One region of the Niveispirillum sp. CC-CTL257 genome, then DNA from elsewhere that is predicted to be linked to it. Evidence: predicted binding sites of a transcription regulator. Region 1 holds the regulator's gene; each other region holds the start of a gene.

Region 1 (4,199 bases):
GCCAGCGGCACCAGATCAGTCCAGCCATAGGCCACCTCCATCAGGCGGGCGCCGGCAAAACTGATCGGCTGTTCGGCCAGCAACTGCCCGCCCAGTCTTTCATAGAAATAGCGTGACGGGTTTTCGCGCAGCACCCAGACCATGGCCGCCTGGGTGCCGGCGGCCAGGAAATGCTGCGCCATGGCGGCCAGGAAGCGACGCCCCATCCCCATGCCCTGTGCCTGATCCACCAGATACAGAGCATAAAACTCACCACCGAATCCCGGCAGACCCGTCCGCTGCGGCCCACAGGAGGCGAAACCAACGATCCGTCCGCCGACCTGTGCCACATAGGTACGGCGACCCCGCGGCGGCGCACCGGTCAGCAACCCGCGCCAGCGCTTTTCATGCGTAGCCGTGGACAGGCCCACCAGATAGCGGTCGGGCAACATGCCTGGATAGGTGGACCGCCAGCTTTCGACATGCACATGCGCGATGCCGGCGGCGTCGGAAACGGTCGCGGGACGGATCAGGCTTGTGGTCATGCCCCCCTCCGGATGGGTCAGCCATCCATATGCTGCCCCAGAAACGCGGACTTGGCGAGGGTGATTGACAAGGACGCCTCGCTTGGGCTGGATAGGCTCAAACAAAGCGAGACATTCATGACAAATCCCATGGAAGATCGGCGCGCCGTCAGCGTGATTGTGACGGGCCGCGTCCAGGGTGTCTGGTATCGCGGCTGGACCGTGGAACAGGCCCGTGCCCGGAACCTGGATGGCTGGGTCCGCAACCGGACCGACGGCAGCGTCGAGGCCCTGTTCATCGGCCACAGCGCCGATGTCGACGCCATGCTGGATGCCTGCTGGAAGGGCCCGCCCAGCGCCATCGTCATCAATGTGAAGGTGACGGAAGCCGCCGATCCCGGCACCACCGGCTTCGATCAGCGCCCGACGGAATAACGCGGGCTGGGCCTATGGCCCGCCCAGACATCCCTTCTCCACCGATTGCGCCGCCAGCTCCTGAAACCGGGACAGGTAGCGGCCATCGGATGCCATGGCCGGATCGCGGATCGTATCGGCGTTCAGTTGCCGCAACTCATTGTCGATCCGCTGACACGGACTGGCACAGGCCGACAGCATCAACAGCAGGGGAAGCAGCGGCAACAGCCGGCGGGACGACAGGGTCGGGACATGATGCATGGGGCCGGACCAATCCAGACAGGGGTAATGATCCCCAACCTGAACCCTGCACCCGGCGAAACCGGGGCCGGCCCATGACAGGATTAAGGCGCGTACCGCCCGACCGCGTTCAGTAGCGGCGGATCAGACCGACCAGACGGCCCTGCACATTCACACGGTCGGACCCGAAGACCCGCGTCTCGTAATTCGGGTTGGCCGGCTCCAGGGCGATGGAATTGCCCTTGCGGCGCAGACGCTTCAAGGTCACCTCCTGCTGATCGACCAGGGCGACAACGATGGTCCCGTTCTCCGCCGTCTCACACCGCTGAATAATGACGGTGTCGCCATCCAGGATACCGGCGTCAATCATGCTGTCGCCGGCCACTTCCAGCGCGTAATGGTCACCAGCGGCCAGCATGGAGGCGGGAATATCGATGGTCACGGAATTGTCGCGCATCGCCTCAATCGGCAGACCGGCGGCAATACGCCCGTAAAGCGGCAGGGCCACCGCCTCGGCATCGTTGCTGGCCTGACGACCGGGCAAGCTGTTGCGGAAATCGCCCTTGATGACGTTGGGCTTGAAACGTGGCGACACCTCCGCCGCAGGGGACGCCATGGGTGACGGAGCCGGAGCGGCGGGTGCCGCCTTTGCCTTGGGCATCGGCTTTTCCGGCAGGCGCAGCACCTCCAGCGCACGGGCGCGGTGGGGCAGCCGGCGGATGAAGCCCCGTTCCTCCAGACCCGTGATCAGGCGATGGATGCCGGATTTGGATTTCAGGCCCAGCGCGTCCTTCATCTCGTCAAAGGAGGGGGAAACCCCGCCCTCATTCAGCCGTTCATTGATGAAGAACAAGAGTTCCTGTTGCTTGCGCGTCAGCATGGCATTCCCTCACCCGCGACGGCGGCCGCCCATCCGGCACCGTCTTGTGACCATCATCACTATAGAACAATAACGGAACACCAGGCAATGTTCTATTTTGGTTCGCACAACCCATCCGTTGTGGGCGTGACAACGCCACTCCCGCCTGCAACCTTCGACCGCAGCCATTCAGTTCATTAATCACACTATTCCTTTCGCGATATGGACGTGTGGTGTAATTCTGTTTATTCAGCACAGGCCGATACAGTCGATTATAAGATTTTCCTAAAGGATTACCCAATCGACCACAAGGCATGAATAATTCCGTGCCGAAGTGTCAAAGGCCTTGATTCCGGCTGATCACATTGGCGTTTCCACAAGGAAATTTTAGCATGCGGCTTTTGTTTAACTCTCAACAATTGCGCCGAAATCAAGCCTTACGGGATGCTATTGAACGCTCCCAATGCATCATCGAGTTTGATGGCAATGGCTTTATATTAGGAGTTAATGATAATTTCCTTCAGTCGTTTGGATATACGCCGGAACAGGTGGTTGGGAAACACCATCGCATGTTCCTGCGCCCCCAGGATCATCAGCGGGAGGACTACCGCCAATTCTGGGATGCGCTTAATCATGGCAAATTCCAGTCTGGCGTGTTTCGCCGGGTCGACAGCCGGGGAGCGGATGTCTGGATCAGGGCCACCTACAACCCGGTTGTGGACCGCTCTGGTCGGGTTGTGCGTGTGGTGAAGCTGGCGACCGACATTACCGACGCTGTGCAACGAAACGCCGACATGGCCGGACAGGTGGCCGCCATCAACCGTACCCAGGCCGTGATCGAGTTCACGCCGGGCGGGGAGGTCTTGACCGCCAATGACAATTTCCTCACGGCGATGGGCTATACGCTGACGGAAATCAAGGGCAGGCATCACCGGCAGTTCATGCCGGCGGACGAGCGGGAAAGCCAGGAGTATCAACGTTTCTGGGAACGGCTGGCCGCCGGCGAATTTTTTGGTGGTGAGTTCCGGCGCCTTCGCCGTGACGGCAGCGATATCTGGATTCAGGCGACCTACACCCCCATCCTGGACACGGATGGAAATGTCGCCAAGGTCGTAAAGTTCGCCAGTGACATCACCGAACAGAAGCGGCTCAATGCCGACCGCGCCAGCCAGTTGGCCGCCATATCCAAAAGCCAGGCCGTCATCGAATTCACGCTGGATGGCACCGTTATCACCGCCAACCCGAATTTCCTGTCCGCCCTGGGTTATCAGCTGAATGAAATCCAGGGGAAACACCATTCCCTGTTCATGCCGGAGGGGGAGCGGGACGGTGCCGACTACCGTACCTTCTGGCAGAAGCTGGCGGCCGGCGAATATCAGGCGGGCGAGTTCCGGCGGCGCGCCAAGGACGGGCAGGATGTCTGGATTCAGGCCTCCTACAATCCCGTCCTGGGGCTGGATGGCAAGCACTACAAGGTTGTGAAATATGCCAGCGACGTGACACGGCAGGTGCTGGCCCGCCAGCGCAGTGAATATGTGCGCGGCATGATGGAAAGTGTGGCCGCCGGTGCGGAGGAAATGAACGCCTCCATCCGTGAAATCGCGGACAGCATGCGCAAGTCACGGGACGAGGCGGAGGCGGCCAACCGCCGTGTCGATGCCGCCGGCACCGTCACCTCGCGCCTAACCCAGTTGTCAGACAGCATGGTTGATATCGTGAACCTGATCACCGGGATCACCGGCCAAATCAACCTGCTGGCACTGAACGCCTCCATCGAGGCGGCGCGCGCCGGGGAGGCCGGCAAAGGCTTCGCCGTGGTGGCGCAGGAGGTGAAAAGCCTGGCCACACAGGCCCGTGCCGCCACCGACCGCATCGCCGATGATATTGGCGGCCTGCGCGAAACGGCAGCACAGGTCGTGACCACCCTGGGCAGCATCCACAGCGCCATCGGACAGGTGAACGACTATGTCGGCTCCATCGCCGTCGCCGTGGAACAGCAGAGTGCGGTAGCCGGCGAAATGTCCGCCAACATGAACCGCGCCGCACAGGAGGCAGCGCGGATCGGAGCGTAACCCCGTCTGGTGTTATTACAGCGCGTCCAGCGGCATCACCTGCACCCTGTCCCCCGCCTTGACCGCTGGGGCATGGGGTGCCCGCAGGATCAGGCAGTCGGCCCAGGCCAG
Region 2 (4,199 bases), 780 kb from region 1:
TCAGCGTCGGGTCGTTGCGCGGGACCAGCGGCGAGCTGTCGACAATGGCGTGGCCGTTCTTCCCGAAATAGTCGAGGAAGGTGGAACGGATTTCGTTGACGGTCTTCTTGGACATGGGATGACGGCCTGGCAGCTGCTTGGGTCGCGACGATATGGGGTGTGGGTTTTACCGTGGCCAGTGCCGCCCTGTCCATGCCCGCCTGCCCATGGGGGCCATGTCGGGGGGCAAAAAACGGTCCGCCAGCGGCCAGATGCAACATCGTGCAACACAAAAACAGGGTGTGTTGCACGGACTATCGGGATCGAAGCACCCCAAAAAGCAAAAGGGAGGCGGTTTCCCGCCTCCCTTGCTGAACGTGCATTGACATGCGGTCCGGTATTATTCCGGGCTGGATGCGTCGCCATCGGCCTCCGGCGTGCCCATCATGGCGCCTGCCACGATGCCGGCATTCGCACGGATCTTCTGTTCGATGCTGTCGGCCACGGCCTGATTGGTGCGCAGAAAGGTCTTGGCGTTTTCACGACCCTGACCGATGCGCTGCCCGTCATAGGAGAACCACGAACCCGACTTGTCCACCACACCGGCCTGGATGCCAAGATCGAGCAGTTCGCCGACCTTGGACACGCCCTCGCCATACATGATGTCGAATTCGACGACGCGGAAAGGCGGCGCCATCTTGTTCTTCACCACCTTCACGCGGGTCTGGTTGCCGGTCACCGTCTCCCGGTCCTTGATGGCGCCGATGCGGCGGATATCCAGGCGGACGGAGGCGTAGAATTTCAACGCGTTGCCGCCCGTCGTGGTTTCCGGGTTGCCGAACATCACGCCGATCTTCAGGCGGATCTGGTTGATGAAGATCACCAGACAGCGCGACTTGGAAATGGAGCTGGTCAGCTTGCGCAGCGCCTGGCTCATCAGGCGGGCATGCAGGCCGACATGGCTGTCGCCCATTTCGCCTTCCAGTTCGGCGCGCGGCACCAGGGCCGCAACCGAGTCCACCACCAGCACGTCGATGGCACCGGAGCGCACCAGCGTATCGGCGATTTCCAGCGCCTGTTCACCGGCATCGGGCTGCGAAATCAGCAGTTCGTCCACATCCACGCCCAGCTTGCGGGCATAAGAAGGGTCCAGCGCATGTTCGGCGTCAACGAAGGCGCAGACGCCGCCATTCTTCTGTGCCTGGGCGATGGCGTGCAGGGCCAGCGTGGTCTTGCCCGAGCTTTCCGGCCCGTAGATTTCAATGATGCGGCCGCGCGGGAAACCGCCGATGCCCAGCGCGATATCGAGGCCGAGAGAGCCGGTGGAAACCACCTCCGTCTCCGAGATCGCCTCTTTGGCGCCGAGCTTCATGATGGAGCCCTTGCCGAACGCGCGTTCGATCTGGCCAAGAGCCGCATCCAGAGCTTTTTGTTTGTCCATGGGTGTTTCAACCAGACGGAGTGGAGCTGCCGACATTATTGTCCCCTTCCTTCTCGCACGGATGTGCATGCCCGTTCAACTGCACCTGTTGTACATTTTTTGTTCTCATCCGCCAAGCGCAAATGTTCTCACTATGTTCACTTTTTACCATCCCGTTTCCAAGGAGAGAATGGGGAGCAATACGAACATGAACAAAGTTCACATGCGAAACGGCAGGGAATCCCGTATGATGTACCTCTTCATGGCCGTCCAACGGTGCGCATCATGATCATCAAGAACGGGAATCGCGGGCTGTTCTGTCTGGCCCTGCTGGCACTGGCACTGTTCTGCCCCCCGGCAGAGGCCCAGAATGCCGATCCGGCGGCACAGGCCAGGAACCCAGACAGCCCGCCCATGGAACAGGAAGTGATCGTCACAGGCCGACGCAACGGCGAGCCGGATTTTCAGGAGCAGCAGGAATTCCATTATGAGGAATACCGCCGCCTGAAAGCCATCTATGATCCCGATCCCCTTCCCGTCATCCGCAGCGACCGTCTGGTCCGCATGCCGGAGGCGATCAGCAGCACGGTCCAGGGCAAACCGACCCTGACGGAGAAACAATGGTAAGCGTGGCGGATCTGGTTCGTGCAGCCGAAGCGGCGGAAGTCCGGAACGACGGGGCCGCGGCCCTGGCGGCGTGGCGACAGGTCCTGAACACCGATCCCGGCCATGTGGTGGCGCTGCTGACCCTGGGCGACGCCGCGCGCCGGACAGGAGACCTGGGCGAAGCCGAAACCCTTCTGTCACGGGCGGTGACGCTTGCGCCGTCCCTGGTGCCCGCGCGTTGCGCCTTGGCCAATCTGTTGCTGCATACGGGGCGGGAGGCCGAGGCCGGCGCGCATCTGACCATCGCCCAGGAACAGGGGCCGCAGCACGCCTATGTCTGGCGCGATACGGGCCTGTGGCGGCGGGTAACCGGCGACGCGGCGGGTGCCCTGTCGGCGTTCGAGCGCTGTTTGTCGATCACGCCGGACGATGCATCGGCAAAGCTGGGCCGCGCCCTGACCCTGCTGCGCCTGGGCCGCTGGGACGAGGGGTTCCGGGAATATCATCACCGCTGGTCGGTGTCCGCCCGCCCGCCCCGGCACCGCAACCTTCCGCCCTGGCGGGGTGAGGATATCAGGGGCCGCCGCCTGCTGGTCTGGGATGAACAGGGAGCCGGCGACACCATCATGTGTGCGCGGCTGGTGCGCGCCCTGATGGAGGCGGGGGCGGAGGTAATGCTGGAGGTGCCGGACACCCTGACGCCCCTGTTCGCCGATGGCCGGCACGGGACCGTCGTGGCCCGCGACCATGCCCTGCCCCCCGTCGATATGCAGGTCCCCCTGTTGGACTTGCCGGGCATACTGGGCCTGACGCCGGCCACGATTCCCTGGAACGGCCCCTACATCAATGTGGATGCGGCCCTTTCGGCACGTTGGGCAGATGCCCTGCCCCGCCGGTCGGGGCGGATGCGCATCGGGTTCAGCTGGGCCGGCAATCCTGCCCATCCCGGCGATTTCTGGCGTTCGCCAGGCCTTGCCAGCCTGCTGCCGCTGCTGTCGCGGACGGGCGCGGACTGGTACGCGTTGCAGGTGGCCAGCGGGCGGCGGGAAATGACGGTCACCCCCCTGCCCGGCCATGTCACCGACCTGGGCGAACGCATTGCCGGCTGGGCCGACACAGCGGCGATCCTGCCGCATCTGGACCTGCTGATCACACCGGACAGCGCGCTGGCCCATCTAGCCGGGGCCATGGGCCGGCCTGTCTGGACCCTGATCGCCACCGATACGGACTGGCGCTGGCTGGACCAGGGGACGAAGACGGCATGGTATCCGTCCATGCGCCTGTTCCGGCAGCAGCACTGTGGCGACTGGGCGGGGCTGCTGTCGCGCGTCGCTGTGGCGTTGCCGGCTTGATCGCGGCGGCGCGGCGGGGCACCATCAGCCCTATCGCAAGCCCTGCACGGCGGAGACGCGCTTGGACCTGGATTGTCTGACGACTGCCTTCGACATGCTGACCGATGGCGTGGCCGTTTTCGATACGCAGGAGCGGCTGGTTGTCGCCAACCCGGCGTTCAAGGCCCTGTTCCCAGTGACAGCCGCGCAGATGGTGCGCGGTGCCACATTCGAGGCCCTGCTGCGCTATGGCATCGCCGCCGGCGACAATCTGCACGCCCAGGGCCGCGATATTGAGGAATATGTCGCCGAGCGGATGTGGACCTTTCGCAACCCGACCGGTCAGCCCGGCGAATTCCTGCTGTCCAATGGGCACTGGATTCGGGTGCATGACCGCCGGCTGCCGGAAGGCGGCACCCTGTGTGTGCGCACCGACATTACCGCGCTGAAGCACGGCGAGCAGCAATTGCGGGAGAGCGAACAGCGATATCGCCAGCTGGTGGACCTGTCGCCCGATGGTATCGCGGTCCATGATGCCACGGGCCGGGGACGCTTCATCAACCGCGCCGGTCGCGTCATCCTGGGCATCAGGCCGGATGAGGATGCGTCCGGCTTCCACATCCTGGATGTCGTGACCGCGGAAACGCGCCCCCTGGCCGAAATGCTGTTGCGCCGGGTGGTGGGCGGCGAACCGTTGAGCCAGATGCGAATTGATCTGCGCTGTCTGGACGGGCGGGACATCATCGCGGAACTGTCGGCGGTGCCGTTTGAGAGCGAGGGCGAGCGGCTGGTCATGTGCCTGTTCCGCGACGCCACCCACGAGGCGGCATCCAGCCTGCGCCTGCGGGAGAGCGAGGCACGGG
Region 3 (4,199 bases), 1.5 Mb from region 1:
CCCGCTGCACCCGCCACAGCAGGCGGTAGAGCAGAGCAAAACGGGCCAGATCGACATGGCAGATGACGGCATCCGCCAGCGTCAGAAAGGCGGCGGGAACCGTCGGGGCGGGCAGCGCCGGATCAGGCGGGGGCAGGGGATCATCGGCCATGCCGAACAGGTCGGCCCCCGCATCGCGCACCTGCCATTCCACATCACCCGGTCCCACCCCCGCCCGGAGCAGGGCGCGCGCCGCATCCCGCCATTCCGCCAGATCGCCGCGACCGCGCAAGCCCAGGCGGATCATCCGAACAGGCTCAACTGCTTAGGCTTTGGCGCAAACAGTTCGCGCAGGTCGGTACGGTCGGTCAGGCGCAGGGGCGACCAGCCTTCTGCCATGATGAAGGGCCGCACCTTGCGCACAGCCACGCCCAGCCGTTCCAGATCATCCAGTCGCAGGTTTCTGTGCCGCCGGGCGGCCAGAATGGCCGGCACCGATGTAGTGCCCAATCCTGGCACGCGCAGCAGCATCTCCCTCTCCGCCCTGTTCACATCCACGGGGAAACGGTCGCGGTTGGCCAGCGCCCAGGCCAGTTTCGGGTCGATATCCAGCTCCAGATTGCCATCTTCCCTGACTGACGTGATTTCCGCCACGTCGAACCCATAGAAACGATAGAGCCAATCCGCCTGATACAGCCGGTGTTCGCGCATCAGCGGTGGGCGCGACAAAGGTAGGACGCTGGAGGCGTCGGGAATGGGGCTGAAGGCGGAGTAATAGACGCGGCGCAGGCGGAACCGGTTGTAGAGATTGGCGGAGGAGCCCAGGATGGTGGCATCGGTGGTGTTATCCACGCCCACGATCATCTGTGTGCTTTGCCCGCCCGGTGCGAAGCGGATGCGCCGCCGCGTCTTCAGCGTCGGTTCCTTTGCCGCCTCGATCTTGGCCGACAGGTCCGACATGGAACGGCGGATACGGGCCGGGTGCTTCTGTGGTGCAAACTGTTCGATACCCTGGTCGGTCGGCAGCTCGATATTGATCGACAGACGGTCGGCATAAAGGCCCGCCTCCTCGATCAGCTGCGGCGACGCCTCCGGGATGGTCTTCAGGTGGATATAGCCCCGGAAATTATGAACGGTGCGCAGGTCCTTGGCGACGCGGACCAGTTGTTCCATGGTGTAATCGGACGAGCGGATGATGCCCGACGACAGGAACAGCCCCTCGATATAGTTGCGGCGATAAAATTCCAGGGTCAGCCAGACCACTTCCTCCGCTGTGAATCGCGCCCGCTCCACATTGCTGGACGACCGGTTGACGCAATAGACGCAGTCATAGATGCAGAAATTGGTCAGCAGGATTTTCAACAGCGAGATGCAGCGACCGTCCGGCGCATAGGCATGGCAAATGCCCATCCCCTCCGTCGACCCCAGCCCACCGCTGGCCGACGAATCACGCCGTTGCGTGCCGCTGGAGGCGCAGGACGCGTCATATTTTGCGGCGTCGGACAGGATGGCGAGGCGTTGTTTCAGGGATTTGGCCATGGTCCGGCAGATTAGGGAGGGGATATTTGTTCATGATATGTTCGTGGGTGGCCACGTCAACAACCATGAACTATGCCCCTGTCCACCGACGGCAAGGCACGCCTATCCCCGGCGGGGGAAGCGCACAGTAAAGCGCGTACCCTCACCCACCCTGCTTTCCACATCGATCCGCCCGCCCAGACGTTGGGTAATGAGGTTATAGACCAGATGCAGGCCCAGGCCGGTGCCGCCTGCATCCCGTCTTGTCGTGAAGAACGGATCGAAGATACGGGGCAGGGTGGCGGCGTCGATACCCCTGCCATCATCCGTCACCGACAGTTCGGCCCAATCCGCAGGGCTGTCGATCGCACGCAGGTGAACGCGGATGGTGCCGGCGCTGTCAGTGCCCGTGAAGGCATGGGTCAGGGCGTTCATCACCAGATTGGTGACGATCTGGGCGATGGCGCCCGGCGTGCTGTCGACCTCCAGCCCTTCGGCAAGGTCAGTCTCCAGCCGGTGGGGCAGGCGGCGCAGCTGCGGCTGCAAACTGCGCAGCACCTCACCCAGATAATCGCCCAGATCAAAGCGACGGACCTGATCGGTGGTCTGGTCTACGGCCACCTGCTTGAAGCTCTGCACCAGATCGGCGGCACGGGTGATGTTGCCCAGGACGAACCCCATCGCCTCTGTCGCGGAGGCCACGTAATCCTCCAGCAGGCTGCGGCGCAGGGACCCGTCGCGATAGGCGGCGGCGAAGCGCTCCGTATCCTGGGCAAAGGCGGTGGCCGCCGTCACGGCGACACCCAGCGGCGTGTTGATTTCATGCGCCACACCGGCCACCAGCCCCCCAAGGGCCGCCATCTTTTCCGCCTGGATCAGGTCCCGTTGCGTGGTGCGCAACCGATCCAGGGTGCGGGCCATCTCCTCCGCCGTCAAGCGCATGACGTCGATGCCCTGACCCAGGCCTACGGCCCTGCCGCCGCTATCCACCAGGACAAAGCCGCGATGCAGCGCGTCGGGCTTCTGTTCCGCGATCAGGGCGTTCAAGGCCGACAGGCCGGTATCCAGCGGCACCAGCAGCGGTTGCCGGTCGGCCAGATGGGTGACGGGCCGCCGGGCGTAAAGGTCACGGCCGTAACGCTGCGAGAAATGCAGAAGAAAGGTGGCACGGTCGGCCAGCGCCAGCGGGCGGCCGCTGCCATCGGCCACGATCACGCCGGGCAGGGTGGGGTCTGCCTGGAACAGTTCCGCCACGCTGCCGCACTGCGTCTGTTCCGGCACCGATGGCACGGGGCGGCACAGACGTGCAGCGGTCCAGCCCGTGTCCGTTATCCCCTTGCCTGGGGCATGGTCCCTGTCCCGGTCCAACCATTCCCCCGCTGCTGGGATCGAGTTCGGGTGTGATGCCAGAAAGCCATGACGGATTCGTGACACGCGCGCCAGCCTCAACCGCCCTTCATGACGGTCAAGGCAGCATCCCAATAAGGGACAGGCCCGAACCGCCCTGCCAGGAAGTCTACAAAGGCCCGGACCTTTGGGCTGAGATGCCGGTTGGCGGGGTAAAGGGCGTTGGCGGCACTGGGTGGCGGCAGCCAGGTATCCAGGACGGGCACCAGCCGCTTCGCGGCCAATGCGTCACCGACAATGAAGGTGGGAAGCAGCACCAAGCCCTGACCATGCATCGCCGCCTCGCGCAGCGCATCGCCATTATTGGCGCGCAACCGTCCCTTCAGGCGGACATTCTGCGTATCTTCCGATCCGGGGGCAGTGCGGAACGTCCACTGATCCGGGTTCTGCACATTGGTGTAGATCAGACAGTCGTGATCGGCGATATCGGCGGGGGTCTGCGGTGTGCCGCGCCGGTTCAGATAATCCGGGCTGGCACAGATCACGGCACGGACCGGGCACAGACGGCGGGCCACCAGCGAACTGTCCTTCAACCGCCCGATCCGCACCGCCAGATCATAGCCTTCCTCCACCAGATCGACGAACCGGTCGGACAGGTCCATGTCCACGGTCACTTCCGGGTACAGGCCCATGAAATCCGCGATGGCGCCAGACAGGTGGACAATGCCGAACGACATGGGGGCCGCCAGTTTCAACACACCGCGCGGTGCCGCGTGCTGGCTGGCCACCGACCGTTCCGCCTCTTCCAGCGCGTCCAGCGCCTGGGTGACGCGGGCATAGAAGCCTTCGCCCACCTGGGTCAGGCTGATATGCCGGGTGGTGCGGTTGAACAGCCGGGCGCCCAGGCGGGTCTCCAACTCCCCGATGCGGCGGCTGGCGGCGGATTTCGATAGGCCCAGCTTATCAGCGGCCCTGGTGAAGCTGCGCCCCTCCGCCACCAGTGTGAACAGGCGTAGATCTTCAAGCCGGTCCATTTTGTTCCCTCTGGATTGTCCCGCTCGCCGGGACAAATCTATTCGAAATTGGATCATTATCGGGAACAGTGCAACGGCCTATCTTCCTCTCAACAGCGCAACACACCGCACCTGACGGAGAGCGAAATGAGCAAAGTTCTGGTCCTCTACTATTCCTCCTACGGCCATATCGAGACGATGGCCAAGGCCGTTGCCGAGGGCGCGGCGTCGGTCGCCGGCACCGAAGTGGTGGTCAAGCGCGTGCCGGAACTGATCCCGGAAGAGGTTGCCAAGCGTTCCGGCATCAAGCTGGAGCAGGATGCCGCTGTCGCCACGGTGGAC
Region 4 (4,199 bases), 1.0 Mb from region 1:
GACGGGATGGAGGCAGCGTCCCAGGTCAAGGACACCGTGGCCGCCCTGGGTGCGGGCACGGCGACGGGCACGGCCCGCACCGCCCTGCGCGCCCTGATCACGCGGGTGGGTGACAAGTCCAACCTGATCCTGGACCCTGATCTGGACAGCTACTACGTCATGGATCTGGCGCTGATCAAGCTGCCGGACCTGCTGGATCAGACCAGCGCCATGTACAGCCTGACCCACAAGCTCTACGCCGATGGCAGCGTCAGCGCGGAGGAAAAGGTCGATCTCTATGTCTCGCTGGGCGGGTTGAAGGCTGTGGCCGACGGGTCGGGCAATTCGGTGAAGGCCGCCATCGATGCCAGCACCGATGGCAGCGTCGCCAAGGCCCTGACCAAGGCCGACGCCGATGTCCAGGCCGCCTTCAAGACCCTGCTGACCCAGGCGGAGGCCCAGGCCCTGGACATCACGGCCACCAACACAGCACTGGCCCGCATCGACGCGCTTTATGCCGCCGGCTCCGCCGACCTGTCGCGCCTGCTGGATGCGCGTATCGGCCGGTTCCATCAGGAACAGATCATCACGCTGGCCGTCACGGCCCTGCTGTTCGCCATCGCGGCGGGTGCCGTGCTGTTCGTGGTCCTGCGCTACATCATCGCGCCCTTGGGACACCTGACCCGCTCCATGGGGCAGCTGGCCGATGGCGACCTGTCGGTGGAGGTGGCCTTCGCCGAACAGCGGGATGAGGTGGGGGCCCTGGCCCGAGCCATGGCCGTGTTCAAGGCCAATGCGCTGCGCAACCGCGAGCTGGAAGAGGCGCAGCAGCGCGAGCAGGAAGCCCGCGCCCGGCGTCAGGCCTCGCTGGAGGAACTGGTGCGCGACTTCCAGATGGCGGTCAGCGGGCAGCTGCGCACCTTCGCCAGCGCCTCGACCGAGTTGGAGGCGACGGCCCGCAACCTGTCCCATCAGGCGGACGAGACCACCAACCGCACCGGCATCGCGGGCCAAAGCGCCGACCGCGCCACCCAGAACGCCCAGACCGTCGCCGCCGCGACCGAGGAACTGGCCGCGTCCAGCGCAGAGATCGGGGCACAGATCGAACGCACCTCGCTGACCACCAAGGACGCGGTGGCAGAGGCGGACAAGGCGCGCGGCGTGGTGGATGAGCTGGCCAGCGTCGTGGACGGCGTCGGTGCCGTGGTTGATTTCATCCACGCCATCGCGGCCCAGACCAACCTGCTGGCGCTCAACGCCACCATCGAGGCGGCCCGCGCCGGAGAGGCCGGCAAGGGCTTCGCCGTGGTCGCGTCAGAGGTGAAGAACCTGGCCAGCCAGACGGCCAAGGCCACGGACGAGATCCAGGAAAAGGTCAATGCCGTGAAGGGGGCCGCCGGTCATGCCGTGGGCATCATCTCCACCATCGCCCGCATCATCGGGGAGGTGGATGGCAATTCCGGTGCCATCGCATCCGCCGTCACCGAACAGGGTGCCGCCACGGACGAGATTGCCCGCAACGTGACAGAGGCCGCCGACCGCACCCGTGAGGTGACGGAAAGCCTGGGTGGCGTCCGCGAAAGTGCCGAATTCACCAAGGTCGCCTCCACCCAGCTTCTGGCCGCCGCCGGCGACCTGTCGCTGCAATCCGAACGGCTGCGCGCCGATGTGGAGGAATTCCTCTGCGCCATGCAGAAGGCCGGCGAACGCCGTCAGTTCGAACGCCGCCCCTGCACCCTGCGCGGTGAGCTGACGGCCCATGGCCTGCGCGGCAAGACCGAGCGGTTCGATGTCACCCTGACCGATATCGGCCTCGGCGGCTGCGCCCTGACCGGTGCCTCCGTGCCGGCAGGCTCAGAGGTCGAACTGCGCCTGTCCGGCCAGTCCCTGCCCGGCCGCGTGATCCAACAGGAAGGCGACCGCCTGCGCCTGCAATTCCGCCTGAACGATCAGACCAGCGACACGGTGGAACGGCTGCTGGCGGCGTGAGGGGGGGGTGCCGGCCCGACCATCCTCCCCTTCCCGCATCCCTTCCCTCGTCATCCCGGCGAAAGCCGGGACCCAGGGGCCAAACGCCCGACGCTGGGTTACTGGAACGCGGTGGCGAGGATTCTCGTTGCTACCGGACCTCTGTTTGATGGGCAGGTAGTAGCGAAAGCGGCATTGTCCGGTTTGCACCCCGGAGCGGACACTCGCCGAACGTAAACGAAGGTTCTTGCCGTTGCCATTTCGCAGTAGCTTCCTCTCGTTGTAGATCGACCTTGTGTTCAAAGGGCGTTGCAGGTCAGCGTGTAAATAGCCTAATTGTTGGGCGCTGACCTCAGAAAGGGCTTTCTAATGTCATTTGCATTTGTTCATATTCTGTTCTAAATTTTTTCAATGGCAGATGCTTCGACCATTGAGTGGACAGACGCAACGTGGAACCCGGTATCGGGTTGCACGAAGGTAACAACCGGCTGCGACTTCTGTTACGCCGAGCGCTTCGCCGAGCGCTTTCGCGGCGTGCCAGGGCACCCCTTTGAGCAGGGGTTTGATCTGGCCCTGAAGCCAAATCGCCTCTTGCAGCCGTACCAATGGCGCCGGCCGAGGCGAATCTTTGTCAATTCCATGAGCGATCTCTTTCATAAAGAGATCCCTACGGCGTTCATCGATCAGGTATTCGATACCATGGAGAAGGCGAACTGGCACACCTATCAGGTGCTAACCAAGCGTAGTTCGCTCCTCGTGCGTTATCTCCGCCAACGCTACGGTACGGGGAAAGCACCGGCCCATATCTGGCTTGGTGTTTCGATAGAAGATGCGCAGAACACAGTTCGCTTGGGACATTTAAAGGCGGCCCAAGCGAGCATCAAATTTGTTTCATTCGAACCCTTGCTTGCTTCGGTCGGGCCTGTCGACTTAACGGGTATCGATTGGGCTATCGTGGGTGGAGAGAGCGGTCCGAAAGCACGTCCGATGGACGAGCAATGGGCGCTCGAGATTCGGGACCAATGCCTCCGGGATGGCGTCGCATTTTTCTTTAAGCAATGGGGCGGCGTTCACTCAAAGGCGGGGGGAAGATTACTTAAGGGGCGGGAGTGGAGCCAGTATCCGGTGGTTCCTGCGCACATGCAGATCGAGGCGTGATCCATGGTTGAGCCCGAAAATCCCTATCTTGATCGGGAGCAGACACGGGCCAAGCACTTTATCCTGAAAGGCTATTTGCAGGCGCTCGCGTTCAAGGTCCTGCGGTTTTCGGATATCGCTTATATCGACGGGTTCTCTGGCCCATGGCAGTCAGAGATGCCGGATTTTTCCGACACCTCGTTCATGATCGCCATCAACGTCCTTAAGGATGCTCAGCAGCATATTGAGGAGAGTACTGGTATCCGCCGGACGATCCGCTGTTATTTCTCGGAGACAAATCGAGCCGCTTTTACCCAACTTCAGTCGGTAGTTATGCAGCATCACGCTCCCGCTGCACGTTTTGAGGTGAAGGCTTTTCACGGACCTTTCGAGGATGCCATCGGCGATATTTGCGGCTTCATTGAGCAAGCGATGCCACTCATCTTCATTGATCCCACAGGTTGGAAGGGCTACCCGTTCGACAAAATCGCTCCCTTGTTCGACCGCCGAAAATGCGAGGTGGTCATCAATTTTATGTATAGTTTCGTCAGCCGTTTCATTGAACACCCTGACGAGAAGATCATTGAGTCGCTGGACCCAATCCTGGGTGGCCCTGGCTGGAAAGATCGGCTTGACCCGTCTCTACCGAAAGGATTGGCGGTCGAAAAGTTGTTTCGGGAGACACTTCGCCGGGTTGGTTCTTTTGCCCATGTCGTATCGACCCGCATCGACAAAAGCACGGAGGATAGGCCGCATTTCTTCCTTGCTTACGGGACCAAGAGCCAAGCTGGCCTGAAAGCATTCCGCGATATCGAATGGACAGCTCTACGCGAGCATGCCCGAAGCCGTGCGGCAGCTAAGGATCGCAAGCGCGAGCAGAAGACTAGGACCGCAGATCTTTTTAGTGATCATGCGGCCGACGTTGGCGAGGCAAGCATGGATGAGTTCGTGGAGCAGCAGAAGATTTCGGCAAAGGCCCGCTTGCTTGAGCTCGCCAACGGTTCCGACTTTCTACTCTTCGAGGAGCTAGTCGGTGTACTCCTAGAGGAATTCATAATCCGCGAAACGGATTTAAAGGACCTCTGTGTCGAGTTGGGGAAAGCCAACAAGCTGGA

Evidence for each region. Region 1 encodes LexA, which represses DNA repair genes until DNA is damaged. Its sites were predicted from a motif close to ATGTTCTANTTTGGTTC; they were not measured.
Region 2: the regulator LexA is predicted to act here: its motif matches at 1,543-1,559, upstream of recA (recombinase RecA).
Region 3: the regulator LexA is predicted to act here: its motif matches at 1,545-1,561, upstream of ABC729_RS00880 (putative DNA modification/repair radical SAM protein).
Region 4: the regulator LexA is predicted to act here: its motif matches at 2,341-2,357, upstream of ABC729_RS12835 (DUF5131 family protein).

What each region holds. Positions count from the first base shown of each region.
Region 1 is NZ_JCAJXE010000001.1:1,712,985-1,717,183, forward strand. It holds gene ABC729_RS08165 (GNAT family N-acetyltransferase) at 1-524, opposite strand, end outside; gene ABC729_RS08170 (acylphosphatase) at 642-938, shown strand; gene ABC729_RS08175 (hypothetical protein) at 951-1,178, opposite strand; gene lexA (transcriptional repressor LexA) at 1,288-2,037, opposite strand; gene ABC729_RS08185 (methyl-accepting chemotaxis protein) at 2,409-4,088, shown strand; gene ABC729_RS08190 (molybdopterin molybdotransferase MoeA) at 4,104-4,199, opposite strand, start outside.
Region 2 is NZ_JCAJXE010000001.1:931,615-935,813, reverse strand. It holds gene alaS (alanine--tRNA ligase) at 1-115, opposite strand, end outside; gene recA (recombinase RecA) at 380-1,456, opposite strand; gene ABC729_RS04540 (hypothetical protein) at 1,685-2,026, shown strand; gene ABC729_RS04535 (tetratricopeptide repeat protein) at 2,020-3,357, shown strand; gene ABC729_RS04530 (PAS-domain containing protein) at 3,419-4,199, shown strand, end outside.
Region 3 is NZ_JCAJXE010000001.1:189,349-193,547, forward strand. It holds gene ABC729_RS00875 (TIGR03915 family putative DNA repair protein) at 1-286, opposite strand, end outside; gene ABC729_RS00880 (putative DNA modification/repair radical SAM protein) at 283-1,518, opposite strand; gene ABC729_RS00885 (sensor histidine kinase) at 1,621-2,865, opposite strand; gene ABC729_RS00890 (LysR family transcriptional regulator) at 2,943-3,878, opposite strand; gene wrbA (NAD(P)H:quinone oxidoreductase) at 4,005-4,199, shown strand, end outside.
Region 4 is NZ_JCAJXE010000001.1:2,729,999-2,734,197, forward strand. It holds gene ABC729_RS12830 (methyl-accepting chemotaxis protein) at 1-1,968, shown strand, start outside; gene ABC729_RS12835 (DUF5131 family protein) at 2,359-3,105, shown strand; gene tcmP (three-Cys-motif partner protein TcmP) at 3,109-4,199, shown strand, end outside.